Regions from separate parts of the Vibrio nigripulchritudo genome, predicted to be linked through region 2. Evidence: riboswitches for the same ligand, from Rfam matches in the RefSeq annotation. Region 2 holds a riboswitch; the other holds the start of a gene.
The links. Region 2 has a riboswitch for cobalamin ahead of btuB (TonB-dependent vitamin B12 receptor). Riboswitches for the same ligand answer to the same signal wherever they lie in the genome.
Positions count from the first base shown of each region.

Region 1: another riboswitch for cobalamin. It lies ahead of QMG91_RS16085 (cobalt-precorrin-5B (C(1))-methyltransferase); the one in region 2 lies ahead of btuB (TonB-dependent vitamin B12 receptor).

Region 1 is NZ_AP027049.1:3,523,008-3,538,348, reverse strand. It holds gene cbiE (precorrin-6y C5,15-methyltransferase (decarboxylating) subunit CbiE) at 1-1,147, opposite strand, end outside; gene QMG91_RS16090 (precorrin-8X methylmutase) at 1,144-1,803, opposite strand; gene QMG91_RS16085 (cobalt-precorrin-5B (C(1))-methyltransferase) at 1,800-2,999, opposite strand; cobalamin riboswitch at 3,108-3,238, opposite strand; gene QMG91_RS16080 (FecCD family ABC transporter permease) at 3,286-4,344, opposite strand; gene QMG91_RS16075 (ABC transporter substrate-binding protein) at 4,298-5,248, opposite strand; gene QMG91_RS16070 (ABC transporter ATP-binding protein) at 5,250-6,002, opposite strand; gene metK (methionine adenosyltransferase) at 6,209-7,360, opposite strand; partial or broken gene tkt (transketolase) at 7,683-9,675, shown strand; gene QMG91_RS16055 (hypothetical protein) at 9,723-9,959, opposite strand; gene epd (erythrose-4-phosphate dehydrogenase) at 10,278-11,315, shown strand; gene QMG91_RS16045 (phosphoglycerate kinase) at 11,443-12,603, shown strand; gene fbaA (class II fructose-bisphosphate aldolase) at 12,761-13,837, shown strand; gene mscS (small-conductance mechanosensitive channel MscS) at 14,138-15,004, shown strand; gene QMG91_RS16030 (LysE/ArgO family amino acid transporter) at 15,100-15,341, opposite strand, start outside.
Region 2 is NZ_AP027049.1:157,220-172,560, forward strand. It holds gene lexA (transcriptional repressor LexA) at 1-236, shown strand, start outside; gene QMG91_RS00745 (class I SAM-dependent methyltransferase) at 300-1,115, shown strand; gene dinF (MATE family efflux transporter DinF) at 1,159-2,514, shown strand; gene sthA (Si-specific NAD(P)(+) transhydrogenase) at 2,560-3,957, opposite strand; gene fabR (HTH-type transcriptional repressor FabR) at 4,256-4,882, shown strand; gene QMG91_RS00765 (YijD family membrane protein) at 4,887-5,258, shown strand; gene trmA (tRNA (uridine(54)-C5)-methyltransferase TrmA) at 5,305-6,414, opposite strand; cobalamin riboswitch at 6,616-6,822, shown strand; gene btuB (TonB-dependent vitamin B12 receptor) at 6,889-8,727, shown strand; gene QMG91_RS00780 (adenine nucleotide alpha hydrolase) at 8,762-9,448, shown strand; gene murI (glutamate racemase) at 9,490-10,287, shown strand; gene QMG91_RS00790 (RNA recognition motif domain-containing protein) at 10,259-10,702, opposite strand; rRNA gene QMG91_RS00795 (16S ribosomal RNA) at 11,309-12,850, shown strand; tRNA gene QMG91_RS00800 (tRNA-Glu) at 12,939-13,014, shown strand; rRNA gene QMG91_RS00805 (23S ribosomal RNA) at 13,340-15,341, shown strand, end outside.

The DNA.
Region 1 (15,341 bases), 650 kb from region 2:
CTTTACTCCAATGATGAAGTTCGCAGGTAGAGTCGACTGTGACGGCAGAGCCAACAATGACACCTCCGGGTTTCAATGCTTCCCAGCAGGTATCCAGAATCGACGTCATATTGCCTCGGCTTCCGCCAACAAAGATGCTGTCGGGTGCCGGGAGATGTTCAAGCTGGTTAGGCGCTTTATCCTTAATCAACCTAACATTGTCCGTGCCGTGAGCTTTTAGGTTGGCTTCGATCGACTCGTAACATTCCGGGTTGGACTCGATGGTGAACACCTGCCCCAAATAACATTGTTTCGCCACTTCGATAGCGACAGAACCTGAACCAGTACCGATATCCCATACCACGGAATGAGGCTGTATGCGCATTGACGCAAGAGCTAAATGGCGAACGGGCTGTTTAGTGATTAGCCCACGCTTGGGGGTTCGCTTCATAAAATCATCATCACTGGCGTACTGACCGGCTATCCCCCAGGCATGTGGTTCTGCTCTGTGTAAAATCAGTACATTGAGCGAAGAAAAGTCCCCTGAAGCGCATCTGGCAAGATCGTCTAACGACCATTTCGTGATTTTTTCTTCGGTTGAACCCAGATTCTCGCAAACCCAACCCAGCCAGCCTTGCTGGGTGTAGTTGATTAGATGTGTTGCAATTCGTGCGGGGTGGTTGTGAGCATCAGTTAACAGGCAGTAACTTGTTCCCCACTGGATTTGGCTGGCGAGCCCCTGAATGACGTTGTCATGCTGTTTACGACCATGCAGCGAGATGGCTTTCATGTTCTGCCACGGGAGCCCGACTCGACTACAGGCCAGTTGCATGGATGACGGGGAGGGAATAAAGCGCACTTCGTGATGAGGCAACTTATTCAATATCGACTGACCGATACCAAAGAAAAGCGGGTCGCCAGAGGCAAGCACAACAACGCCACCTTCCTCACTTTCTTCTAATACCTGAGCAAACCAAGGCTGGTAGCCCTGATTCATGGACAAACGTTCCCCTTTGAATTGTGGGAACCACTCCAGAAGACGGTCGTTACCTGCGATGACTCTTGCCGATTCCACGGCATTCACTGCTCGGCTGGTTAAGCTCAGGCATCCGTCTTCGGGCACACCAACCACCGTGACAGCGGCATTTGGTAATGTCGCGCAAGTCATTGTATCGACTCCGCGAGCAGCGCGTGGATGGTGGACACCACCAGCGGGCTGCCCCCCTTGCGACCCAGGCTCGCAATGTAAGGCACCTGATTTTGCTCTGTCAGTGCCTGTTTGGATTCATCGGCTTTAACGAAACCCACGGGGATACCAATGATTAATGCGGGCTTTGCCTCGCCAGCTTCTATCATTCGAAGCAGTTCCAACAAAGCAGTTGGAGCGTTCCCGACCCCGACAATGGCACCGTCAAGTTGCCCACTATCTCGTGCATAACGCATGGTGTGAATCGCACGTGTCTCTCCAGTCGTTTTTGCGGTTTGGATTACATCGGGGTGGCTGATAAAACAGTGTGCCTGATTACCATAAACCTTTAGTCGGGTCTGATTCAGGCCTGTGACGATCATACTGACATCCGTGATGATATTGGCGCCAGATTTAAGTGCTGAAATGGCTGTTTCGATGGCGTTGTCGCTGAATCGATAGAGCTGCGCGTATTCGAAATCGCCTGTGGTATGAATGGCGCGACGAACGACATTCCACTCACCCTTTTGAAATGAATGCCCTCCGTGAAGCGTCTCTATTTCATGGTCGATGATCGAGAACGAGTCACTTTCTATTTGCTGACCTTGCTTGGTCATTTGACGCATATCGTTGGTCATTGAGCCTCCTGTTGAGTGGCATGGGTATTTGATGAGTCTGGGGTTTTCGGTATATCCCCTTTCGGACAGGCGTGTTCCGCCAGCAAATCGCCATTAAAGTCGATCAGTTTGAATTCGATACTCACTGCGTGTTTCACGTAGATGGCGGCATGTTCCGCCGCCTGTTGGCACAGAACGGATAAAAACAGTGGGTTGGGAACTGAGCGAGTGCTTTGTGCTTCTTTCCAGATTTCAAGCACATGTCTTCCCGTATTGGCTTGCCTGATCTGGTTGGCAAAGTCGCTCGATTCGCCAACCTGAATGGCGAGATCAGCCAGCAGTGAAAAATCGATCGCTTTGCCTGAAACATGAGTCATCATGTGCCCTGCAACCATTTTTCCTAGCTTGCCAATCATGGCAACGACGGTCACTTTATCCACCTGATAGCGTTTGGCAGAGCGAAGCCCCACGCCGACAAAGTCCCCAGCCTGAATAAAACACATTGAAGGGTAGTCGGGGAGCATGGTCATTGCTGATTTTTCCGTTCGCGACCCGGTAGTAAGCACTAAATGGTTCTGCCCATTCTGCCGAGCGATCTGAACCGATTGACGGACAGACGCCGAGAACGCGGACGTTGAGTAGGGCTTCACCGTGCCGCGAGTGCCCAGAATGGAGATACCCCCGATGAGCCCAAGCCTTGGACCAATCGTTTCCTTAGCCCGCTCTTCACCATCTGGAACACAAATTTCCAGAGATATGCCCGCAGCTTGTCTTTGCGATGAGGTGGACTGATTCCATTCCAGCATCACCATATCCAGAATGTTTTTGCGTGGAACCGGGTTGATGGCAGCTTCTCCAACTGGAAGCTCCAGACCGGGCAGAGTTACCCGCGCTACGCCAACTCCTCCTTCTATGGTGAACCCAGGGGTGGGTTGCCATCGAGCAATACACTGAATGTGCGCTTCATGAGTACAGTCAGGGTCGTCACCCGCGTCTTTAATAACACTGGCGGTTACCGTTTGTTTCGTTATGTGGATAAAAGCCACTTTAAACGTAGCGGGTTCACCGTTAGGTAAGGTGATGGAAATGTAGTCAGGCTGGTGGCTTGTCAACAGAGTCTGAACCGCTGCTCTGCTCGCCGCTGCGGCGCAAGCTCCTGTGGTAAATCCACTTCGGAGTTCTGACTTGTTTTTTGAGCGTTTAACTTTCGTGACCACTGTATTCTCATCTAAACTAGCGAACTTTTTTGAATACAGAGCGCTCCCCTGAGGTCACAAGGAAGTAAAAGGTATTTGAGTAATCCCGCTCGGTATTCATGTGTGTTCAGGTATTCTGACTTACGATGTCGAGGAACTCGCCGCGGTTTACTCCTTCCCAAATCCTTTGATTCAGTGGCTTGTAAAACGCTCATCGCTTACAGCTGCGGGTACAGTTCAGGAGTTACACCTGATTCCCTGAGGGTTGTTTACATTAAAGTCTACGTTTTACTGTCTTCTCCGTTTTCTAGTTACCATCTCGCTTCTCCATCAGAATCGAGATAATAAACAAGGCACCAAATGCGGTGGTGACGACGCCTAAAGGCAATTCTTGTGGTGCAACAAGCGTTCTGGCGAGAATGTCACTAAGCAGCATCACCAGCGCACCTAGCAGTGCCGATGTTATGAGCAGCTTTTTGTGTAATGGTCCGGCTATTTTCTTTGCGATGTGCGGCACCATCAGACCGATAAACCCCACGACGCCGATGATTGAGACGAAGCATGACGTCGCAAAAGCACAGACAACAAACACCACGGTTTGCAGCTTTTTGGTATTGACGCCCATGGTTTGAGCAACGTCATCTCCGGCAAGTAAACAGTCGAGCTGGCGGTAGCAGAGCACCCCCAATATCCCCAACACTGCTAGTCCGGTAATCACAATGAGAAGGTTGTCCCAACGTGCACTGCCTAAACCGCCCAGCGACCAGAAAAGGATGGAGTGAGCGGCACGTTGGTCGCCATTAAAAACTAAGAAATTCGTGAGTGCCGTGAACAGAAACGAAATCGCTAGCCCTGCCAGAACGATCTGAGATGACACTTGCCCACGTACTTTTCTGACCAGAAACAGAACTGCGGTGGCGGAAACTATGCCACCGATAAATGAGGCGAGGGGAAGCGTCCAGACGCCTATAGTGCTCCCGATAACGGTGATGACAAATACGGCTCCGGTCGCTGCGCCAGATGACAAGCCAAAGATAAAAGGGTCGGCAAGATCGTTTTTAGTGACGGTTTGCAACAGCGCCCCGACAACCCCCAGACCCGCGCCACAGATCATTGCTACTAAAGTTCTGGGAAGGCGCAAATGCAACACAACTTGTGCGATAGGCGTTTCTGCATTGGATTCCAATGCTTTCGAGACAACCTCGATAACCTGCGCCAGAGAAAGGTTAACGCTCCCCAGGCTCAGGGAAAGCAAGGCTAACGCCATGAACAGTACACTGAACATTGCGGTGCTCAGCGTGACTGGATTGAAAAGAAGGCTACGGCTGTTCATTGATTGCCTGAATACGAGTCGCCAGTTTTTCAATGGCATCTAGATTAGCTGGTCCCGGTGTGATTTCCTCATAGCGCAAGGGTACGTATTGACCGAGTTTCACCGCAGTTGTGGTTTTCATTGCCGGGTGCTTTTCTAGGAAGCGCTGCATTCCTTTGGCTCCCGTACCATTTTGATAATCCAAAAGAATAATCAAATCTGGGTTATGCAATGCCACGGATTCCCAAGAGGTTAAACCCCAACTGATGCCGAGATCTTTCATAATGTTATCGCCACCCGCTGCTTCAATCATGGCGCTGACAATGGCGTATTTGCCTGCGGTAAAAGGCTTGTCTTCGCCTGAATCGTAAAGAAAGACTTTGAGAGGTTTTTGTCCTTTGGTGCTGTTCTGAATCTTGGTTAACTGGCTTTTCCAGCCCGAGATCAACTGTGTTGCTTTGTCCTGTTTACCGAATAAGGTGGCAAGGCGGCTCACATCATCGAACATCTGCTCCATGGTGGCGGGCTTTTTGTTTTTCAGAATGTGGCTGCAGCTTTCATTCAGGATAAGGGTATCGGTGCCAAACTCTTTCAGTGCTTCAGGTGTTACGGAGCCGCCAAGTCTCATTCCATAATTCCAACCAGCAAAAAACACATCGGGCTTGGCATTGACCAAAACTTCCAGGGAAGGGTACTTCGGCGCCAGCTCTGGAATACTGCCTTGCAACTGCTTAAAAGCTGGAGTGGTTTTGTAGTACCCACTGATGCCGGTTACGCCAATCATGTGTTCATTAAGCTCTAGCGCAAACGCCATCTCCGACATATTGATATCGTGGGTGATCAAGGTTTTCGGAGGAGTATCCAGAGTAAGCGGTGTTCCGCAGTTATCGACGGTGATTTGAGCGTGAATGGGCGCAGTAAAGAGTAAGCAGAGCGCTGAGGCGAAGATTCTTTTCATCTTAAGTCGTTCCTTGGACCAGTTCTATATCAAGAAAAGGGCTGGTGTTTAAAGTCCGTGTGTTGGTGGCATGGATGACGTCCACATCAAAAATAGATTGAAGCTGCTGTTGAGAAAGCAAGGTTTCAGAGCGACCTTTGGCGATAAGCCTACCGCGTTCCAGTATGGCAATGTGAGTGGCAAATTTAGCGGCAAGGGTAATGTCGTGGAGTGAACAAATCAGAGTGGTGTTCTTTTGTTTGAGTAGTGATAGCACTTCACCTTGTGCGCATGGATCCAGGTGATTAAGCGGTTCATCCAAAACCATAAATTCGGTTTGCTGGCATAGCGCTCTGGCGATATGTGTCCGCTGCTTCTGACCACCCGATAATTGCCCGAGCCTCTTATCCAGTAAGGAATCGATTTTCAGTGCTCTGGTCACTGTCTCGATGATTGACTGGCAGGGGAGTGGCGGTGAGGAAGTCAGTCGAATGTACTCTCGCAACGTTAATCGACCATCAACATTACTGTGTTGAGGGACATAGCTGATGAGTTTCGCTTTTTCCTCATGCTTCATGCGACTGAGCGACTTCTGATTAAAGGTTACGTCACCAGTAAACGGGAGTAAATTGGTGATGGCTTTCAGTAACGAAGTTTTTCCAGAGCCATTACGCCCGATGATCACCCAGCGCTCATTTCTTTGAATTTCAAGATCCAAAGGATGAAGCACAAGTGCCTGTTGTAACTGGACAGAAAGGTTGTGGCAATGGAGCATGAGCAGCAGAGAACGATAGTTATTTAGTGCGTCTCTGCAATCTATCGGGTTAACGTTTGCGTGACTTTGATCTAGGCACGTAAAATCCCCACAAATTCAAATTAAATTAATGATGTAGCAGGTATTCGAGGGGTGAAATAGATGTAAAAAAGCCTCTGAGAATCAGAGGCTTTCGAATACGTTATTTGTCTGGAAAGGTAAGAACCTTACAGACCAGCAAACTCGCGCAGAATTACGGCTTTATCTGTTGCTTCCCATGGGAATTCTTCACGACCGAAGTGACCGTAAGCTGCTGTCTTCTGGTAGATAGGCTGAAGCAGGTTCAGCATTTCCTGAAGACCGTATGGGCGTAGGTCGAAGTTCTGGCGAACGGCTTCGATGATGATGTCGTGAGACACTTTCTCAGTACCGAAAGTTTCCACCATGATAGACGTTGGATCAGCAACACCGATAGCGTAAGAAAGCTGAATCTCACAACGGTCAGCCAGACCTGCAGCAACGATGTTTTTAGCAACGTAACGTGCAGCGTAAGCGGCACTGCGGTCAACTTTTGATGGATCTTTACCAGAGAATGCACCGCCACCGTGACGAGCTGCGCCGCCGTAGGTATCAACGATGATCTTACGACCAGTCAGACCACAGTCACCCATAGGACCACCGATAACAAAACGACCGGTTGGGTTGATGAAGAACTTAGTCTCTTTGTTCAGCCACTCAGAAGGCAGTACTGGCTTGATGATTTCTTCCATTACTGCTTCACGAAGGTCAGGCGTTGAAACCGAATCACAGTGCTGAGTTGAAAGTACAACTGCGTCGATGCCTACGATCTTACCTTGATCGTATTGGAACGTTACCTGAGATTTTGCATCTGGGCGCAACCAAGGAAGTGTTTCGTTTTTACGAACTTCCGCTTGCTTTTGAACCAGTAGGTGAGAGTAAGTGATTGGAGCTGGCATGAATACATCAGTTTCATTGGTTGCGTAACCAAACATGATGCCCTGATCGCCCGCACCTTGTTCTTTAGGGTCAGACTTATCAACACCCTGGTTGATGTCTGGAGACTGCTTACCGATGGTGTTCAGAACTGCACAGGAATCTGCATCGAAACCCATGTCTGAGTGAACGTAACCGATATCACGAACCGTTTGGCGTGTCAGCTCTTCGATGTCTACCCATGCTGAAGTGGTGATTTCACCACCCACCATTACCATGCCCGTCTTCACATAGGTTTCACACGCTACGCGAGCTTTTGGGTCTTGTGCCAGAATCGCATCAAGAACTGCATCAGAAATTTGGTCTGCAATCTTATCTGGATGACCTTCTGAAACAGACTCAGAAGTGAATAGGTGCTTTGCCATGATAGCTCCACTAAAAAAGGTGAAGAGACCGGTTTTATGTAACCCATCTCGTTTAAATACAGTATTTTTTGTAGGTGTTTCTACATCTAGACGTCTATTCTAATTTCGAAAAGGCAGATTTCAAGCAAATTTTGTACATATCTCATAACCAATCGATTGCGCAATGTTGCGTATTTTCGAAGACGTTGGCGCAGATTGTAGAAAAAGAGTAGTGAACGTCACGAAAATGGTCGGTAAATCGATTGCAGCACCTATTGTGCTTTGCGACAATACGCCCTCACAATTTCTACTTTCAATTCGCTTAATGCATTCAGGAGCAGACATGTCCTCTCGTAAACATCTGGCTAACGCAATTCGTGCTCTGAGCATGGATGGCGTTCAAGCAGCGAACTCCGGTCACCCAGGCGCACCTATGGGTATGGCAGACATCGCTGAAGTTCTTTGGCGCTCTCACCTAAACCACAACCCATCGAACCCTGAGTGGGCAGACCGCGACCGCTTTGTGCTGTCTAACGGTCACGGCTCGATGCTGATTTACTCTCTGCTTCATCTGGCGGGTTACGATTTGCCAATCGAAGAGTTGAAGAACTTCCGTCAACTGCACTCTAAAACGCCGGGTCACCCAGAATACGGTTACGCACCAGGTGTTGAGACGACGACGGGTCCTCTGGGTCAGGGCATCACCAACGCTGTAGGCATGGCACTGGCAGAGAAATCTCTGGCGGCGCAGTTCAACAAAGACGGTCACGACATTGTTGACCACTTCACTTACGCTTTCATGGGCGACGGCTGTCTGATGGAAGGCATCTCGCACGAAGCGTGTTCTCTTGCAGGCACATTGGGTCTTGGCAAGCTGATTGCGTTCTGGGATGACAACGGCATCTCTATCGACGGTGAAGTGGAAGGCTGGTTCTCTGACGACACGCCTAAGCGTTTTGAAGCGTACGGCTGGCATGTGATTCCAGCGGTCGACGGTCACGACGCTGAAGCCATTAATGCAGCGATTGAAGCCGCGAAAGCCGACCCTCGCCCGACATTGATTTGTACTAAGACCATCATCGGTTTCGGTTCACCAAACAAATCCGGTTCGCACGACTGTCACGGTGCGCCATTGGGTCATGAAGAAATTGCAGCAGCACGTGAGTTTTTAGGTTGGGAGCACGGTCCTTTTGAAATTCCGCAGGAAGTCTACGCAGAGTGGTCTGCGAAAGAAGCAGGCGCAGCTAAGGAAGCAGCGTGGAACGAGAAATTTGCAGCTTATGAAGCAGCGTATCCAGAGCTTGCCGCTGAATTCAAGCGTCGAGTAAACGGCGACCTGCCAGCAGAATGGGAAGCGAAAGCGAACCAAATCATTGCTGACCTTCAGGCAAACCCAGCCAACATCGCATCACGTAAAGCGTCTCAAAACGCACTGGAAGCCTTCGGCGCTATCCTGCCTGACTTCATGGGTGGCTCCGCTGACCTTGCGCCTTCAAACCTGACCATGTGGTCTGGCTCTAAGTCACTGACGGCAGAAGACGCGTCCGGTAACTACATCCACTACGGTGTGCGTGAGTTCGGTATGACGCCATCATGAACGGTATCGCGCTACATGGCGGTTTCGTTCCTTACGGTGCCACCTTCCTGATGTTCATGGAATACGCGCGTAACGCAATGCGTATGGCGGCACTGATGAAAGTGCAGAACATTCAGGTATACACGCACGACTCCATCGGTCTGGGTGAAGACGGTCCGACTCACCAGCCAGTTGAGCAAATTGCGTCTCTTCGTCTGACACCAAACATGAGCACATGGCGTCCATGTGACCAGGTAGAATCTGCAGTCGCATGGAAACTGGCGATTGAGCGCAAAGACGGTCCAACATCGCTTATCTTCTCTCGTCAGAACCTGACCAGCAAGAGCGTGACGCAGCACAGGTTGCTGATATCGCAAAAGGCGGTTACATCCTGAAAGACAGCGATGGCAAGCCTGAGCTTATCCTGATTGCAACGGGTTCAGAAGTCGAGCTGACTGTAGAAGCAGCAGCGAAACTGACTGAAGCGGGCAAGAAAGTTCGCGTCGTATCTATGCCTTCTACGGACGCATTCGACAAGCAAGACGCGGCTTACCGTGAATCCGTACTGCCATCAGACGTGACGGCGCGTATCGCTGTTGAAGCGGGCATCGCTGACTTCTGGTACAAGTACGTAGGTTTCGACGGTCGTATCATTGGTATGACAACATTCGGTGAATCTGCACCAGCAGGCGAACTGTTCAAGATGTTCGGTTTCACTGTAGAAAACGTGGTTGAGACGGCAAACGAATTGCTGGCTTAATCGAGTAGCCTAAAAGACAAAACCGAGCCAGTGGCTCGGTTTTTTTATCACTCGAATTCGTTTCCGCGATTGTCCAGCGATTTGGTGTTACACGCTTTACAGGTGACGTAGCGATTCATATCGTGGTATTCACCTGCGTTTATCCATGAATGGAGAAACAGCTTTATTCTGCCGGATATAGAATAGTCGGTATCGTAGCGGCTTGGCTTACGTACCATCATTTCTTTGTGGCTGGTGGTCGTCCTACAGGTATCACAATACTGTTCGGCTGGCCATTCTGTCATGTGCGTGTCCTTTTGGTGAAAAAATGATTTTAGAAAGCGCCAAAAGTTGCACGTGATTAATGTACTAGAATAAGTTTCTAATGTTCAAAGGGTTAGATGATTTGATGCGAGTGACTTCATGTTTTTAACTTGTTGCTTTGCAAGTTCCAAGTAAGTCAAAATTGAATCCTATTATTTGTGCCATTCACAGCAAGGCATCAGGTGCGGTTTTGGGGCGATGAAAGCAGGTTCAGACAAAGGTTAACCTCAGTTAGCTTGTGAAGTTTTAGTAATATCAGTTACTATCTGTTCCACGCAATTTATGTGAGGACAGCGGTGATGCTAAAAGTCGCGATCAACGGATTTGGTCGAATTGGACGCAATGTTTTGCGTGCAGTCTATGAAAGCAATAAGAACCAGCAGATCAAAGTGGTTGCGGTGAATGAACTGGCTCAGCCTGAAGCCATGGCACACCTACTTCAATACGACACTTCTCACGGTCGGTTTTTCAAAAAAGTTTCTCACGATCAAGAGCATCTGTTTATTCATCACGAAAGTGGTGAACATGACTCTATTCGAATCCTACACTTGGAAGACATCAACTTATTACCGTGGCGTGATCTTGAGGTCGATGTCGTGCTTGACTGTACTGGCGTATATGGTTCTCAGGAAGATGGCCAGAAGCACATTGCAGCAGGTGCTAAAAAAGTGCTGTTTTCACACCCGGGTGCAAGTGATTTAGACAACACCATTATCTATGGAGTGAACCACGAATCTCTCGTGGCAGAACACAATGTGGTTTCGAATGGTTCTTGTACCACGAACTGTATTGTCCCAATTATCAAAGTGTTAGATGAAGCCTTTGGCATCGACTCTGGCACCATTACTACCATTCACTCTTCTATGAATGACCAGCAGGTCATTGATGCGTACCACTCGGACCTACGTCGTACGCGGGCTGCGAGCCAATCTATCATTCCTGTCGATACTAAGTTACATTTGGGAATCGAACGTATATTTCCGAAATTTTCCAACAAATTTGAAGCAATTTCGGTGCGTGTTCCCACAGTAAACGTCACCGCAATGGATTTAAGTGTAACAATAAATACGAATGTGAAAGTTAATGACGTAAATCAAACCATTATTAACGCATCTCGGTGTACATTACACAACATTGTTGACTATACTGAGGCGCCGTTAGTTTCCATCGACTTTAATCACGACTCCCACAGTGCCATTGTAGACGGCTCACAAACGCGTGTGAGCAACGGACATCTTGTGAAGATGCTGGTGTGGTGTGATAACGAATGGGGTTTTGCTAACAGGATGCTTGATACGGCGTTGACCATGCACAAATTGGGCTATACAACGCAGTAAAAGTTTAATTTTGGGGCTTGAAATAAATGCAATTCGCCCCAATTTATGCAAGCAGTTTTAGAATTTATTGGCTTAGCAAGAAGCTGAGCTTTCAGACTTTATAAATTGAACGTTGAGAGGACAAATCATGTCTGTAATCAAGATGACTGACCTGGAACTAGCAGGTAAACGTGTATTCATCCGTGCTGACCTAAACGTACCGGTAAAAGAAGGCAAAGTGACTTCTGATGCACGTATCCTTGCTTCTCTGCCTACTATCAAGCACTGCCTAGAAGCAGGCGCGAAAGTAATGGTGACATCTCACCTAGGTCGTCCAACTGAAGGTGAATACGCTGAAGAGTTCTCTCTACAACCTGTAGTTAACTACCTAAACGACGCACTAGATTGCGACGTGAAACTGGCAAAAGATTACCTTGACGGTCTTGAGCTAAACACTGGTGAGCTAGTTGTTCTGGAAAACGTTCGCTTCAACAAAGGCGAAAAGAAAAACGAAGAAGAACTGTCTAAGAAATACGCGGCACTTTGTGACATCTTCGTAATGGATGCATTTGGTACAGCTCACCGTGCACAAGCGTCTACTCACGGTGTTGGCATGAACGCGCCAATCGCATGTGCAGGTCCTCTTCTTGCTGCTGAACTGGAAGCACTAGGTAAAGCGATGGATAACCCAGAGCGTCCTCTGGTTGCTATCGTTGGTGGTTCTAAAGTTTCTACTAAGCTGACTGTTCTTGAGTCTCTGTCTAAAGTTGCAGACCAACTTGTTGTTGGTGGCGGTATCGCAAACACCTTTATCGCAGCTGATGGTCACAACGTAGGTAAGTCTCTATACGAAGCAGACCTGGTTGAAACTGCACAGAAACTAATGAAAGAGTGTTCTATCCCGGTAGCGACTGATGTGGCATGTGCAAAAGCGTTTGACGAAAATGCAGAAGCGGAAATCAAGCCAGTTTCAGAAGTAGCTGACGACGACATGATCTTCGACTTGGGTCCAGACTCAACAGCTGCTCTTGCTGAAATCATCGGTAACGCGAAAACCATCCTTTGGAACGGTCCTGTTGGCGTATTTGAGTTCAAGAACTTCGAAGCGGGTACAGCGGGTATCTCTAAAGCAGTCGCTGAATCTGCAGGTTTCTCTGTAGCAGGTGGCGGTGACACACTAGCCGCTATCGACAAGTTCGGTATCAAGGGCGACGTTTCTTACATCTCTACAGGTGGCGGTGCGTTCCTTGAATTCGTTGAAGGCAAAGTTCTGCCTGCAGTAGCGATGCTAGAAGAGCGCGCTAAGTAAAGAATTACCGAGAGCGGGGGAGCATTCTCCCGCTTTCTTGTTTGCTGCATGCCGAATGGTTCTCTGTTAGAATACCCCGCGTTGTGAGCAAACGTTTGCAAGAATTTAAACTTACCCAGTTTTATTTTTAAAACGACAGATAAATAGGATTACATCCATGTCTAAGATCTTCGACTTCGTAAAACCAGGTGTTATTACTGGTGATGACGTTCAGAAAGTTTTTGAAGTTGCTAAAGAAAACAACTTTGCACTTCCAGCGGTTAACTGTGTTGGTACTGACTCTGTAAACGCAGTACTAGAAGCAGCAGCTAAAGTTAAAGCGCCTGTTATCGTTCAATTCTCGAACGGCGGTGCTGCTTTCTTCGCTGGTAAAGGCGTAAAACTTGAAGGTCAAGGTGCTCAAATCCTTGGTGCTGTTGCTGGTGCGAAATACGTGCACGCTGTAGCTGAAGCTTACGGTGTACCAGTAATCCTACACACTGACCACGCTGCTAAGAAACTGCTTCCATGGATCGACGGTCTACTGGACGCTGGTGAAGAGTTCTACGAGCAAACTGGTAAGCCTCTATTCTCTTCTCACATGATTGACCTTTCTGAAGAGTCTCTAGAAGAGAACATCGAAATCTCTGCTAAGTACCTAGAGCGCATGGCTAAGCTAGACATGACTCTAGAAATCGAACTAGGTTGTACTGGTGGTGAAGAAGACGGCGTAGACAACTCTCACATGGATGCGTCTGAGCTTTACACTTCTCCAGAAGACGTAGCGTACGCTTACGAGAAACTGAACGCTATCAGCCCACGTTTCACTATCGCTGCTTCTTTCGGTAACGTACACGGTGTATACAAGCCAGGTAACGTTGTACTGACTCCAACTATCCTACGTGATTCTCAAGCTTACTGTGCAGAGAAGTTTGGTATTGCTCCAAACGCTCTAAACTTCGTATTCCACGGTGGTTCTGGTTCTTCTCAAGAAGAAATCCAAGAGTCAATCGGCTACGGTGTTATCAAAATGAACATCGATACTGATACTCAGTGGGCAACTTGGGACGGTATCCGCGCGTACGAAGCAGAAAACCGCGACTACCTACAAGGTCAAATCGGTAACCCAACGGGCGAAGATGCACCTAACAAGAAGTACTACGACCCACGTGTATGGCTACGTGCAGCACAAACTTCAATGGTTACTCGTCTAGAGCAGGCATTTAAAGACCTTAACGCTGTAGACGTGCTATAAGATAGCCATTTACTTACTTCAAAAACCCGCTTTCGAGCGGGTTTTTTTATGCTTGCGATCTTGGTAAAGCCAGCTAAAGTTGATGAGGGTTTATCTGTAGGGTTGCATAAGTCTTTCTTAAAAAGACCAAATTTTTAAGCCGCTGTCTCAATATTAACGAGACTATGACTTTTCATACGTTCAATTGTAAGATATTTTGTCGAAATTCTGTCGCAGAGACGTCGTTCCCTAAATTAGCAGTTCATAGCTGACGGGGAATGAAACACAACAAATCAAAATAAAACCTAGAGGTAAATAGGAATGGCAAGCGAACCATCAGTGGTTGATAACTTAAACTTAGCAGGAGGAGTCAGTGAAATGGAATCTTGGCTGACAAATAACTCGGATCTGATCATCCAGTACGGTGTGAATATTCTTTCAGCAGTTCTGATACTGTTTATCGGTAACATCATTGTTAAAGCAATCGCAAACAGCGTTGCTAAGGTAATGAAGAAGAAGAACATGGATAAAGCGGTAGTGGAGTTTATCCACGCGCTGGTTCGTTACCTGTTGTTCGTTATCGTTCTTATTGCGGCGTTAGGTCGCCTTGGTGTACAAACCGCTTCAGTTGTTGCTGTAATTGGTGCGGCTGGTTTGGCCGTTGGTCTTGCACTTCAGGGCTCATTGTCTAACTTTGCTGCGGGTGTGCTTATTGTAGCGTTCCGTCCATTCAAATCGGGCGATTACGTTGAAATTGGCGGCGTATCTGGTTCTGTTGATTCCATTCAGATTTTCCAAACCGTTCTTACTACACCAGACAACAAGATGGTTGTAGTACCTAATGGCGGTGTTATCGGTGGTCCAATCACAAACTACTCTCGCCATCAGACACGTCGTATCGACCACGTTATTGGTGTTTCTTACGGTTCTGACTTGAAGAAAACCAAAGAGATCATTGCTGAAACTCTGGCAAAAGATGAGCGTATCCTGAAAGAACCAGGTGTGACTATTGGTGTGGTTGCGCTGGCTGACTCTTCGGTTAACTTTGTGGTTCGTCCATGGGTGAAAACCGCAGACTACTGGAATGTTTACTTCGATTCTCTGCAAGCAATCAAAGAAGCTCTTGATGAAGCTGGCATCGAAATTCCATTCCCACAAATGGATGTAAACCTAAACAAAGCCGACTAGCTGTCGAACTCAATTTTAGGGTTACTCGAAAACTAAAAAAGCGCTTAACGAAAGTTAAGCGCTTTTTGATTTCAGAGAGTGCAATTCGTGTGCTGTTAAATCATGTATTGTTGCCACAAGCCTTTAGCAAGAATAAAGGCGATGGTAAACATCATAGCCGCGACGCCAATATCAATGCCTTTTTTCACCTTAGGTTTTGATAGCGTTGGTCCCAATTTGGCTGCACCCATCGATAAACTGTAGAACCAGGCGAATGACGCCAGAATAGTACCGATAGCGAAGGCAATGCGGTCGTGCCCTTCATATTGCCCACCGATGGAGCCCAGTATTACAACCG
Region 2 (15,341 bases):
TCATGGATGGCGATTTGCTGGCTGTTCATAAAACTCAAGATGTACGCGATGGTCAGGTTGTCGTGGCTCGTGTCGATGAAGACGTAACGGTGAAACGCCTTGAACGTAAAGGATCAACCGTTCTTCTGCACGCTGAGAATGAAGAGTTTGAACCGATCAAAGTGGATCTGACTGCTCAGCACCTGGCAATAGAAGGAATTGCTGTTGGCGTCATCAGAAATGCAGATTGGATGTAATTAAATTTTGCATTATTAAATGATAGTCATTATCATCTAGCTATTATTGTAGGGAAGATGATAATGACTCAGCCACACTTCAAGCGACCTAAATCGCACTATCGCATACCAGCGAATCTGCTTCAGCCAATGTGGCTGAGAAGCAGAGAGAGCCTAGTTGACGATGGTTTGGTTTATGATCCTATTGCTGCCAGTGCATGCCAGCGATGTGAGCTTGCGCCTGAATGTTTGGCTGGAGATGTCGATCAGAAGCAGTTACTAAACGCAACACTCACACAGTTGTGTGATGAACGAGTGAAAAACTTCTTAATCGACAACCCAGAAGCCTGGGTACTGAACGTAGGTGCTGGCTTGGATACCCGCTTTTATCGTTTAGACAACGGTCGATGCCACTGGCTTGAGCTGGACATCAGTGAAAACCTGTTATGGCGTCAAAAACTCTTTCACCCTAGCGAACGTTATCAACTGAGATGCGGCAGTGTTGTTGATACTAATTGGTTAGGTGATTTACCTGTCCCCGACTCCTCTCCTGTATTGATTGTTTGTGAGCACGCTTTGCTTGATTGCGAAGAAGAGCAAGTCGCTAAGTTTATTCAAACCTTAGGTCGGCGTTTTATACATGCTCAAGCGTGTATTGTTGTGGCGGGCGATCTTGCCAATTCACATTGGGGGAAAAAGTTGGGCGGTGGTGGCTACAAGCACGCCATAAGACAGCCTAAGGAAAAACTCTTGAGCTGGCTCCCCTGGTATCAATGGGCAACTGTTCATTCTCCAATGGATAAAAACTGTAGCCGCTGGAAACGCTGGCAGCGTTTATTGTCAAAAATGTCCTTCTTCAAACACCGAATGACACCAGTCTTACTCCACATGCGATGGTGATTGATTAATCAACCACTAACCGCTAACCTCGTCGGCATAAACGATGAGGTCATCTGTGTTTAAATCCCAACTTTCATTCTTATCTAACTGGTCACTGCACAGACAAGTGCTCTGGCTTGCTATTCCAATGGTGCTCTCAAACATCACTATCCCATTACTAGGGCTGGTGGATGCGGCGGTGATCGGTCACCTCGAACACGCCTGGTATTTAGGTGGCGTCGCACTAGGTAGCACGATGATCAGTGTTGCTTTCTGGTTGCTTGGCTTTTTGCGAATGGCGACGACCGGGTTAACCGCCCAGGCGAGTGGGGCGAAAAACGGGGAAGAGCTTTGTCGAGTGCTGATGCAGGGGCTGACGATGGCAGGGCTGTTTGCATTTGGCTTTTTGCTTTTGCATCCGTGGATTTCTGATTGGGTATTTACTTTCAGTGACGCCAGCGAACAGGTGAAGCACTATGGTCAGCAGTATTTTGCAATCCGTGCTTGGAGTGCACCGGCTGCGTTGGCTAACTTCGTTATCCTAGGCTGGCTTTTGGGAACGCAAAATGCCAAGGCACCAATGTGGATAGTGATTGTTTCCAACCTGACCAATATCATTCTGGATGTGATATTTGTGATTGGTTTAGGCTGGAAAGTCGAGGGAGCGGCATTGGCTTCTGTATTAGCCGATTACTCTGGTATGACACTGGGTTTGTTTTTTGTTTTGAAAACCTGGTCTCGCCTTACATTGCCATCCCCCTTGTCTCAGCTTCCATTCTTAAAGCATGGGATGGGCAAATTTGTCCGCCTAAATCGCGATATCTTTCTGCGATCTTTATGTTTGCAAGCCACATTCAGCTTTATGACCTTCCAAGGGGCAAGCTTTGGCGATGATGTAGTCGCAGCTAATGCCGTTCTGATGAGTTTTCTTATGATGATTTCCTATGGCATGGACGGTTTTGCGTATGCGATGGAAGCCATGGTCGGTAAGGCAATTGGTGCAAAAGACGAAAGACAGCTCAAACAATCCTTGGTAGGCACATTTTTCTGGAGCCTGATCATCTGTATCGGTCTAACGTTTGCTTTCGCGTTGGCGGGATCAGGGTTGATCAGTCTGATCACTGACATTCCAATTGTTCGGCAGCACGCTAATATTTATCTGCCTTGGCTGATAGCCATGCCATTGGTCTCCATGTGGTGCTTTCTACTCGACGGCATATTTATTGGTGCTACGAAAGGAAAAGAGATGCGCAACAGTATGTTTGTCGCAACGTGCAGCTTTTTCTTGGTGTTCTACGCGTTTTCTGGTTTTGGAAACCACGCCCTTTGGATGGCCATGTTGAGTTTTATGGGGATGCGTGGACTAGGGCTCGCCGTCGTTTTCGCGTGGCAGTGGCGAAGAAATGCATTCCTTGCCTAAAAGAAAGGGTCAGCAAGTAGCTGACCCTTATCGATTTAAATCCAATTAAAATAAACGGTTAAGACCATTCAATGCTGCCACGCGATACGCTTCTGCCATCGTTGGGTAGTTAAAAGTCGTATTCACGAAGTATTCAATCGTATTGGCTTCACCTTTCTGTTCCATGATGGCTTGCCCGATGTGAATGATTTCAGCAGCGCGCTCTCCAAAGCAGTGTATACCGAGGATTTCTTTGGTTTCGCGGTGGAAGAGAATCTTCAGTGAGCCAATGTCCTTGCCTGCTATCTGTGCGCGAGCCAGGTGCTTGAAGGAGGAACGTCCCACTTCGTAAGGTATTTTTGCCGCCGTCAGCTCTTGCTCTGTTTTTCCTACAGAACTGATTTCCGGAATGGTGTAAATACCTGTTGGGATGTCTTCAATCAGGTGGTTGTCGGCTTGCCCTTTGGTAATGGCTTGTGCAACAAATCGTCCCTGGTCATAAGCCGCACTGGCAAGGCTTGGGTAACCGATGACATCGCCAACGGCATAGATATTCTCTACCGAAGTCTGGTAATTGGAGTTAACGGCAAGTTGACCACGTGAGTCGGGCTTCAGACCAACAGCTTCGAGGTTCAGTTTATCTGTGTTACCCGTTCGACCATTTGCATAAAGCAAGCAGTCAGCACGCATCTTTTTACCGGACTCAAGGTGAATGATCACTCCCTCATCTGTACCTTCAATTCGCTCATAAGTTTCATCATTGCGAATAATGACGCCACTGTTCCAGAAGTGATAAGAAAGGGCATCGGAGGTTTCATTATCCAGAAAAGAAAGTAAGCGATCTCGAGTGTTGATTAGGTCTGTTTTTACGCCTAACCCGCGGAATATAGACGCATACTCACAACCTATGACGCCAGCGCCATAGATGATGATATGACGAGGGTCGTGCTCCAGTGACAATATCGAATCGCTGTCATAGATACGATCGTGACCAAAGTCGACATCTGCCGGACGGTATGGTCTAGAGCCCGTGGCAATTACGAATTTGTCTGCGGTGTAGTGCTCGACGGTGCCATCCGGTTGGGTGACAGCGACGGTGTTGCCGTCTGTAAATGTCGCTTCGCCGAAAATAAGGGAACATTCGTTACGGTCGTAAAAGCCTTGTCTCAAACGAGTTTGCTTGTCGATAACGGTTTTTGCATGCCCTAAGATATTGGAAAATGTAGAGTGTAGGCTGGAATTATTGTGGCAAAAGAGAGGGTTACTGTTGAATTCGATTATACGGCTTACCGCATGTCTCAAAGCTTTGGACGGGATGGTACCCCAGTGAGTACAACCGCCGCCAACACTGCTCTCTCGCTCAATGATTGCAACATTTAACCCCGCCTTTGTTAAGCCCATTGCTGCCCCTTCACCACCAGGACCGCTGCCTATTACTATTGCATCAAAGTGCGTTGAGGTCATATATTTGCCTTTTGTTATGATTGTTAACATTGCTATAGCGATATTTTAACGCTTTCATTTTACAGGTAAATGCTCTGACCAATAGACAGTGGAGAGGATCACGTTGTGTTTCACTCTGAAACTGTGAACTGATTAGTAACTTCGAGTAGCGAGCAAGCAATTCACTTAAAAATCCGTAAAGTAACAACCTTTGTCTCATAGACTATGCTGGCATTCGAGGTATAGTAAGGCTTGCCTTTTCGGTCAGTGTCTTTATTAAGCGTAGTTAAGAATGACAAACGAGAAAAATAAAAAGAGCATGGGTGTCCGTGCTCAACAAAAAGAGAAAACCCGGCGCTCATTGATAGATGCGGCTTTTAGCCAGTTGAGTGCCGATCGCAGTTTTTCTAATCTAAGCTTACGTGAAGTGGCGAGAGAGGCGGGCATTGCGCCAACGTCTTTTTATCGTCATTTTAAAGATATGGATGAACTGGGTTTAACCATGGTTGATGAAGGTGGATTGCTGCTTCGTCAACTGATGCGTCAGGCAAGACAGCGCATTGCCAAAGAAGGCAGTGTGATTAAAACCTCGGTCGATACTTTTATGGAATTTATCGAGAGCAGCCCAAACGTATTCCGTTTGTTGTTGCGTGAACGCTCTGGCACGTCATCTGAATTTCGTGCAGCAGTTGCCAGAGAAATCCAGCATTTTGTTGCTGAGCTGACGGAATATCTGGTGGGTAATGGTGTCACAAGAGAAGAAGCCTTTACTCAGGCAGAGGCGTCGGTAACCCTGGTATTCAGTTCCGGAGCAGAAGCATTGGATCTGGAAGGGGATGAACGCGATGAGTTGGCCAATCGTCTGATTACCCAGCTCCGCATGATTGCAAAAGGTGCCCATGTGTACCGTAAAGAACGTGAACTAAAAAAGAATAAGGCAGGATAAAGCAATGTCTACTGAAGCTCCAACGGCCGACAAAGGCTCAGAAAAGAAAACGCTCATTTTGGCTCTGATTGCTGGTATGTGTGGTAACGCTTTGCTATCAGCTCTAACGGTTAGCGAAGTCGCTTTCTCTATTTTCCCAGTGATCGCACTGGTGCTTGCTGTACAAAACCTATACCAAGAATATTTACGTCACCCAGTATCTGAAGACATCCCGCTCGTGGCGCTGGCGTGTTTCTTTGTGGGAGCATTTGGCTATTCAGCTTTTGTTGGTGCTCAGCACCCCGAAGCTGGTTCCAATTTCTTCTCTATCATGGTGACCTTAATACTCATGGTCTGGGTAGGGAAAAAGCTAGGCTACATCGCCAAGCCTCAATAAATCGACCAGATATAAAAAACCGCTCAGCTGAGCGGTTTTTTTTGCATTAAGCTTTTCTTTCCAGGAAAACACCCGCTTCCATATGGTGTGTATATGGGAACTGATCGAACAAGGCAAAGCGAGTGATATTGTGTGTTTCACTCAGGATATCCAGATTCTCTTTAAGCGTATCTGGGTTACAAGAGATGTACATAATTCGCTCGTACCCCTGAACCATTTTACAAGTGTCTACGTCCATGCCTGCGCGTGGAGGATCAACAAAGATGGTGTTGCAGTTGTAGCTTTTCAGGTCAACGTTTTGCTGTTTCAGGCGGCGGAATTCTCGCTTACCTTCCATGGCTTCAGTAAACTCTTCGGCAGACATGCGAACGATTTGTACGTTGTCGATCTTATTGGCGGCAATATTGTATTGCGCTGATTCAACTGACGGCTTGGCCAGTTCGGTCGCCAGTACTCGCTCAAAATTCTGAGCAAGTGCTAATGAGAAGTTGCCGTTTCCGCAGTACAGTTCCAACAAATCGCCAGTGCTCTCTTGTGTACAGTCGACTGCCCACTCCAGCATCTTCTGCGCAACGATACCATTGGGCTGAGTAAAGCTATTTTCGACTTGCTGGTAAATGTAGGTATCACCATTCACATTAAGCTTCTCAACGACGTAGTCTTGGTCGAGCACGATTTTCATTTTACGGGCGCGTCCAATCAGGTTCAGATTAAACCCTTCATCATTCAGTCGTTGTTTGAGCGCTTTTGCTTCTTCAACCCATGCTTCATCTAGCTGACGATGGTAAAGCAAAGACACCAGAATCTCGCCACTCAAAGTAGAAAGGAAGTCCACCTGGAATAGTTTACGGCGCAAGGTGTCGTTGTGTTTCATTGCATCGACAAGCAAAGGCATCAAGTCATTGATCAATCGGCTGGCAGCAGGAAATTGGTCAACGCGGTATTTCTCGCGCGTTTCCTGATTAAACATGATGTAGTAAAGCTCTTCACCTTCGTGCCAAACGCGAAACTCTGCGCGCATTCGATAGTGTTGCTCTGGCGATTCAAACACCTCAAGTTCAGGGGCGTTAAACGGAGCAAACATCTCAGTCAGGCGCTGAGTCTTTTCTTCCAGTTGCGCTTGGTAGTGCTCTGGGTTTACATCAAGTGTCGCCATGAAGTCATGCCTTTTTTGCTAGAAACAGGGAGCGCAGATTTTATTCAATCCACTTTATTTGTCCAGCACAGAGTTGTAAGTCGTCGGTGGGACAAATTCAGAATGCGGCTTTTGGCTCTCTTGTGGTGGAAAAGTGTCCTAGTGATGAACTGCATAATAGCTTAGATGAAATACGTCTAGACATCTATTTGAAAGCAAACTAGTATCCTCGACCATGCTGGTGGTTGATATTTCAACTGAAAAGGGAATCTGGTGAAAATCCAGAACTGACGCGCAGCGGTAACAGAGAACGAACGCCCCGGAGAAATCCAAACACTGTTTTTCACATAAAAACGGGAAGTGGGGCGCTAGGTACCCAATTGAGGTGTGCTCTTGAGTCCGAATACCTGCCAGCAGTAAGAACCAAGTGGATAAGCAGTGTGTATAAACATGAAGCTTGGTCTTAGAAGGATTCTCGCGATTTAGGAAATGACAATGAAAAAAACTCTTCTAGCGACCACAGTAGCGTCGCTGCTTACTCACGCCTCCATTTCTGTCGCTCAAGAAGCAGCAGAAACCGAAACTCTTGTTGTAACAGCTAACCGTTTTGAGCAAAGTACTCAATCAGTACTTGCTCCAGTAAATGTAGTGACTCGACAAGATATCATTCAGACTCAGGCTAAAAGCCTTCCTGAAGTGTTACGAAAGCTTCCTGGTGTAGAGATTGCCCAAAACGGTGGGCGAGGTCAGCTTGCGAGTGTGTACGTACGTGGTACTGGCTCAGATCAGGTGCTTGTGCTAATCGATGGCGTGCGTATGGCTAAATCTTCAACAGGCAGTGTGGACTTTAACCAAGTGCCTGTTTCACAGATAGAGCGAATTGAATACGTCCGTGGTGCTCGTGCTGCAATGTATGGCTCTGAAGCGATTGGTGGTGTCATTAATATCATCACTTATTCGAATACTAAGAACCAAGCTATATCTAACTTATCTGTTGGTGTCGGTAGTCACAGTCAAGAAGCAAACTTTGATTCAGTTATTTCTACGTCTGAATCTGGCAAGCTTGCAGTGACTGCGGGCTATGAAAAAGATGAAGGCTATAATGTAAAACCAGTACCAGGTGTAAACGATGGTGAAAAGCATGGCTTTTCTTCCATCAATGGTTCATTAGGTTACAGACATAATTTTAACGACGTAATAGAAGCATCTGTTTTTGCGCGCGTTTACGATAATACGTATCAATATGACAACAGTAGCTCTAGCTCTCGTAAAACATCTGAGTCACATGTTTCAAGTCAAGTAATTGGCGGCTCTATTGGTTATACAAAAGATCAGCTTGCATCTACATTTTCGTACTCGAATGAGTTTGGACGTTCTAATACATCAAATCCATATGATCTAAGTGCTAGTGATCAATATCGAAATGTTTATAAGCAAGATAATGTCAGTTGGATCTCTAGCTATGAAATTAATGAGTCAACTCAGGTCTCAGGTGGTTTGGATTGGAGAAAAGACTTTTATAAAGACGATAAAGCAGATTCTACGCAAGATCGTTCAAACACAGGTGTGTTTGGTGTGCTATCGACCAAACAAGAAATTGTGACAGTCGAACTATCTATTCGTAGTGATGACAACCAAGATTACGGTAGAAATACCACATATAATGCAGGATTAGGTTTCGACATTACTGAAAGTATTCAAGTCTTTGGTTCTTATGGCACGGCTTTTAAAGCCCCAACGTTATCACAACAAAATGGTTCTGCTTGGGTCGGGGAAAATAAAAGTTTAAAACCTGAATCTTCGAAAAACATAGATATTGGTGTTAAAGGAACGGTCAAGGATATTGATTGGGCTGTAACGGGATACGATATCAAGATTGATGACTTGATTGATTATGACGGTAATAAGCGACAATACGTAAATGTTGAAGGACAAACCCGAATCAAAGGTGTTGAATTAGAAGCTGCCTTTGAAACAGGTTCGATATTCCATGCGTTCTCTATTGACTTGAAAGATCCAAAAAATGATGAAGGCGAAATGTTGGCTCGTCGCTCAAAGGGCGCATTTAAATGGAATGTGAGTACTTCGTTTGACGATGTAGATCTATCATTGAGCTATCAGTATTACACAAAACGAAGAAATAGTGATTATGACGCAACTCCGATTTATCTGAAGCCGTATGATTTGCTAGATGCAGCAGCGACTTATTGGGTTGAGCCTAATGTTGCGATTCGTGGGCGTGTTGATAATCTACTAAATGAAAAGTACGAGACTGCTAACGGGTATCCGGCACCAGAACGTACTATCTACTTAAGCATCGCTTACCAATTCTAATTAATAGCCGCCTTCGGGCGGCTTTTTAATACCTATGAAGAAACAACCCAAAAAAGTCGTCATCAGTTGGTCGTCAGGCAAGGACTCAACGTTAACCTTAATACGTCTGCTTGAAGATCCTAATTATGAAGTTGTGGGGCTTTACACAACCTATGTCGGTGAAGAAGTCCCATTTCAAGTCACACCTATTGAAGTCGTTAAAATGCAGGCTGAATTGGTAAATTTGCCATTGGTACTGATTCAACTGCCTGAAGTTTTTCCTCCCAACGACATATATCAAAATGCCATTGTTCAGGGGTTAGAAGAATCAGACTTAGAAATCGATGCTGTTGCATTTGGCGATATGTTTTGCAACGGCATTATTGAGTATCGCAAAAGCTATATAGAAAAAGCGGGATGGGAATGTGTTTTTCCTTTGATGGAAACACCAAGCATAGATCTAGCCAATGAGATACTTGCTCGGAGCATTAAAACCATAACCGTAACAATCGATGGTCACCGATTGCCTAAAGCATTATGTGGAAAATGGTACAACACAGAGTTCATTGATAACTTACCTGAAGGGATAGACCCTTGTGGAGAAAATGGAGAATTTCACACATTGGTGACATCGGCTTCATGTTTCAAAGGTAGTTTGTCGATTAAAGCTGAACAAATAGAAAGTGACGAACGCTTTCATCATTTAAGATATAAAGCGAAGATTGGCGAGCGTACACTTTAACAGTAAGATACGCTCAACTTATTGGTAGAGTGCAATCTGTTGTGGACATGAAATCAGAGAAAACAGTCTTAATTTTTGATTCAGGGGTAGGAGGTCTTTCTGTATACCAAGAACTTCAAACCCTACTTCCTCAATTAGACTACCTCTATTTGTTTGATAACGCCGCATACCCATATGGAGAGCTCGATGGCGACGTATTGATTCAAAGGGTTCAATCATTAATCTCTGAATATTGCCAACGGTATCGCATCGACTTAATCGTCATCGCCTGTAATACGGCAAGCACACTTGTTCTTCCTCACCTTCGTGCAAAACTAGCCATACCCGTTGTCGGAGTGGTTCCTGCAATCAAACCTGCCTCTCTGATTTCTGAAAAAGGAGTCGGGCTCATTGCAACACCAGCGACCGTCACTCGCCAATATACTCAAGAACTCATCAAAGATTTTGCAAACGGTAAAGAAGTGAAGTTGCTAGGCTCAACAAAATTAGTAGATATGGCGGAAAGAAAGCTAAGAGGTATCCCTGTCGATTCAAAAGAGCTGGCTCAGGTATTGGCTCCAATCAATGGGGAAGTAGATACCGCTGTACTTGGGTGTACGCATTTCCCTCTGCTAAAAGAAGAAATCCAAGTCATTATGCCAGAAGTGACGTTGATAGATTCAGGGCAAGCGATAGCCAAGCGAGTGTCTTATCTTTTACAGGAAGAGTCTGGTGAGAGAAGTGACAGGAAACATCGAATTTTTTGCAGTGCACCTCCTTTTGAAAGAGATGCACTGAACGAAACATTAAACCAACTCGGTTTCTCTGATCTTATTGTTCAGCCGAGTCAGGATGTTTAGGGTCATTAGCAACCCTAACTTTAAGCGTTCTCTCCATATAATCTTGCTCATTCAAGCCTTGAATAACTTTGTCGGCATCCTCACGGGATACCACTACAAAACCAAAGCCTCTTCTTTTTCCTGTCCTTTTATCCTTCATTAACCTTACAGCGAACACTTGACCATGTTTTGAAAACAGTTGGCGGACATGTGTTTCATTTGCTTTATAAGGAAGGTTTCCCACATATAGAGTGGTTGTTGCGGATTTGTCGTTACTTGACTGCTCTGAAGATGGGTTAGAAAGGGAAAGGAGAAGCGCGCAAGTAAAAACACCAATAATAAAAGCGGTAGCGGGAGGGACTGCAATTTGTGAAAAGGCTGCAGCACCCAAAACTGCCAGTGCAATAACTAATAAATAAGATTTTTTTGAGTTCATATCTGAATACTACATTGAAATTGTGAAGTAATAAGATGCAATGCGCTATTAACAAAATAGACACACGGATCTTACGTTTAAGCATGATGAAATTCCAACCAATTGCTGTGATAGCCTTCAAATGTTGAAATTTTATTCGATAAACAGGCTTTTGGATGAAAAGTAGTCGCTTGGAAAATAAATTTCAAAAAAGACTTGTCATCGAAACTCATCTCCCTATAATGCCGCCTCACCGACACGGAGTGAGACGAACATCACAAACCGAGCCGGGTAGAGAGGAAAAGAAAATTTCAAAAAAATCTTGACTCTCAAAATTCGGAGCGTATTATACGCACCCCTAACGGCAAGACGCAGAGCGGCTTAGTCAGTTAGAAAAAGCTCTTTAAAAATATAGACCTATCAATCTGTGTGGGCACTCGTTGATGATAATCCAAATAGATACTTCGGTATCAATTTAGGTTTCAATGAACTGAGTGACCATTCGAATTGGGAAGCAGCCTTGAGCTGTTTTATTTCACTTTTTCAAAGTGAAAACCAATAAGAGCACAGTCAATTCAACATTACTTTATGTAATGTAATCAGTATTCATTGAGCCGACCAAATCTTAAATTGAAGAGTTTGATCATGGCTCAGATTGAACGCTGGCGGCAGAGACTAACACATGCAAGTCGAGCGGAAACGAGTTGTCTGAACCTTCGGGGAACGACAACGGCGTCGAGCGGCGGACGGGTGAGTAATGCCTGGGAAATTGCCCTGATGTGGGGGATAACCATTGGAAACGATGGCTAATACCGCATAATAGCTTCGGCTCAAAGAGGGGGACCTTCGGCCTCTCGCGTCAGGATATGCCCAGGTGGGATTAGCTAGTTGGTGAGGTAAAGGCTCACCAAGGCGACGATCCCTAGCTGGTCTGAGAGGATGATCAGCCACACTGGAACTGAGACACGGTCCACTCCTACGGGAGGCAGCAGTGGGGAATATTGCACAATGGGCGCAAGCCTGATGCAGCCATGCCGCGTGTGTGAAGAAGGCCTTCGGGTTGTAAAGCACTTTCAGCAGTGAGGAAGGGTGTGTATTTAATAGATGCGCATTTTGACGTTAGCTGCAGAAGAAGCACCGGCTAACTCCGTGCCAGCAGCCGCGGTAATACGGAGGGTGCGAGCGTTAATCGGAATTACTGGGCGTAAAGCGCATGCAGGTGGTTTGTTAAGTCAGATGTGAAAGCCCGGGGCTCAACCTCGGAACTGCATTTGAAACTGGCAGGCTAGAGTACTGTAGAGGGGGTAGAATTTCAGGTGTAGCGGTGAAATGCGTAGAGATCTGAAGGAATACCGGTGGCGAAGGCGCCCTGGACAGATACTGACACTCAGATGCGAAAGCGTGGGGAGCAAACAGGATTAGATACCCTGGTAGTCCACGCCGTAAACGATGTCTACTTGGAGGTTGTGGTACTTGAGCCGTGGCTTTCGGAGCTAACGCGTTAAGTAGACCGCCTGGGGAGTACGGTCGCAAGATTAAAACTCAAATGAATTGACGGGGCCGCACAAGCGGTGGAGCATGTGGTTTAATTCGATGCAACGCGAAGAACCTTACCTACTCTTGACATCCATAGAACTTAGCAGAGATGCTTTGGTGCCTTCGGGAACTATGAGACAGGTGCTGCATGGCTGTCGTCAGCTCGTGTTGTGAAATGTTGGGTTAAGTCCCGCAACGAGCGCAACCCTTATCCTTGTTTGCCAGCACTTCGGGTGGGAACTCCAGGGAGACTGCCGGTGATAAACCGGAGGAAGGTGGGGACGACGTCAAGTCATCATACCCTTACGAGTAGGGCTACACACGTGCTACAATGGCGCATACAGAGGGCGACCAACTTGCGAGAGTGAGCGAATCCCAAAAAGTGCGTCGTAGTCCGGATTGGAGTCTGCAACTCGACTCCATGAAGTCGGAATCGCTAGTAATCGTGGATCAGAATGCCACGGTGAATACGTTCCCGGCTTGTACACACCGCCCGTCACACCATGGGAGTGGGCTGCAAAAGAAGCAGGTAGTTTAACCTTCGGGAGGACGCTTGCCACTTTGTGGTTCATGACTGGGGTGAAGTCGTAACAAGGTAGCCCTAGGGGAACCTGGGGCTGGATCACCTCCTTATACGATGATTATTGCGATGAGTGTTCACACAGATTGGTACGGTTTATAACGTAAGAGAGCAGAGTGTTCCCAAACACTCACAACTAGTGTCCCGTTCGTCTAGAGGCTTAGGACACCGCCCTTTCACGGCGGTAACAGGGGTTCGACTCCCCTACGGGATACCATCTTTAAGCGCATTTCTTTTGAAACAGAAAGACTTAAGTGCCTTTAAAAATGGTTACTTCCTTGAGAAGTGATTAGCTCTTTAACAATTTGGAAAGCTGACGAATAACAACCATCCCCTTATCTACGGATAAGCGTTGTTATTCAATTAAAAGTTCTCAAATCCTAAAACTGTGTTTTAGGTACCAACACACATTCAAGTGTTCTTGGAAACATCCTTGTGATGTTTATATTTGAGTCCGGCAAAATCGAATGTCTCTCGCTCATTCAATAATGAGAGACACAAACCTTGGTTGTTTGAACATACGAAACCTCTTGGGGTTGTATGGTTAAGTGACTAAGCGTACACGGTGGATGCCTTGGCAGTCAGAGGCGATGAAGGACGTACTAACTTGCGATAAGCCCAGATAAGACAGTAAGAGTCATTTGAGTCTGGGATTTCCGAATGGGGAAACCCACTTACATAAGTAAGTATTGCTGAGTGAATACATAGCTCAGTGAAGCGAACTCGGGGAACTGAAACATCTAAGTACCCGAAGGAAGAGAAATCAACCGAGATTCCGAAAGTAGCGGCGAGCGAAATTGGACTAGCCCTTAAGCTTTTTATGCGTCAGGTGAAGCTTCTGGAAAGGAGCGCGATACAGGGTGATAGCCCCGTAACCGACAGCGGATTTAAAGTGAAATCGAGTAAGGCGGGACACGTGATATCCTGTCTGAATATGGGGGGACCATCCTCCAAGGCTAAATACTACTGACTGACCGATAGTGAACCAGTACCGTGAGGGAAAGGCGAAAAGAACCCCTGTGAGGGGAGTGAAATAGAACCTGAAACCGTGTACGTACAAGCAGTAGGAGCCCTTCGGGGTGACTGCGTACCTTTTGTATAATGGGTCAGCGACTTATATTCAGTGGCAAGGTTAACCATCTAGGGGAGCCGTAGGGAAACCGAGTCTTAACTGGGCGCTCAGTCTCTGGATATAGACCCGAAACCAGGTGATCTAGCCATGGGCAGGTTGAAGGTTGAGTAACATCAACTGGAGGACCGAACCGACTAATGTTGAAAAATTAGCGGATGACTTGTGGCTAGGGGTGAAAGTACCAATCAAACCTGGAGATAGCTGGTTCTCCCCGAAAGCTATTTAGGTAGCGCCTCGGACGAATACTACTGGGGGTAGAGCACTGTTAAGGCTAGGGGGTCATCCCGACTTACCAACCCTTTGCAAACTCCGAATACCAGTAAGTACTATCCGGGAGACACACGGCGGGTGCTAACGTCCGTCGTGGAGAGGGAAACAACCCAGACCGCCAGCTAAGGTCCCAAAGTATTGCTAAGTGGGAAACGATGTGGGAAGGCTCAGACAGCCAGGATGTTGGCTTAGAAGCAGCCATCATTTAAAGAAAGCGTAATAGCTCACTGGTCGAGTCGGCCTGCGCGGAAGATGTAACGGGGCTAAGCAATACACCGAAGCTGCGGCTGCATACTTTGTATGCGGGGTAGGGGAGCGTTCTGTAAGCCGTTGAAGGTGGTCTGTAAGGGCTGCTGGAGGTATCAGAAGTGCGAATGCTGACATGAGTAACGATAAAGGGAGTGAAAAACTCCCTCGCCGGAAGACCAAGGGTTCCTGTCCAACGTTAATCGGGGCAGGGTAAGTCGACCCCTAAGGCGAGGCTGAAAAGCGTAGTCGATGGGAAACGGGTTAATATTCCCGTACTTCTTACAATTGCGATGGGGGGACGGAGAAGGCTAGGTGGGCCTGGCGACGGTTGTCCAGGTTCAAGTGCGTAGGCTTGAGAGTTAGGTAAATCCGGCTCTCTTTAAGGCTGAGACACGATGTCGAGTCACTACGGTGATGAAGTCATTGATGCCATGCTTCCAGGAAAAGCCTCTAAGCTTCAGATTGTAAGGAATCGTACCCCAAACCGACACAGGTGGTCGGGTAGAGAATACCAAGGCGCTTGAGAGAACTCGGGTGAAGGAACTAGGCAAAATGGTACCGTAACTTCGGGAGAAGGTACGCTCTTATCGGTGAAGTCCCTCGCGGATGGAGCTGACGAGAGTCGCAGATACCAGGTGGCTGCAACTGTTTATTAAAAACACAGCACTGTGCAAAATCGTAAGATGACGTATACGGTGTGACGCCTGCCCGGTGCCGGAAGGTTAATTGATGGGGTTAGTCTTTGGACGAAGCTCTTGATCGAAGCCCCGGTAAACGGCGGCCGTAACTATAACGGTCCTAAGGTAGCGAAATTCCTTGTCGGGTAAGTTCCGACCTGCACGAATGGCGTAATGATACCACGCTGTCTCCACCCGAGACTCAGTGAAATTGAA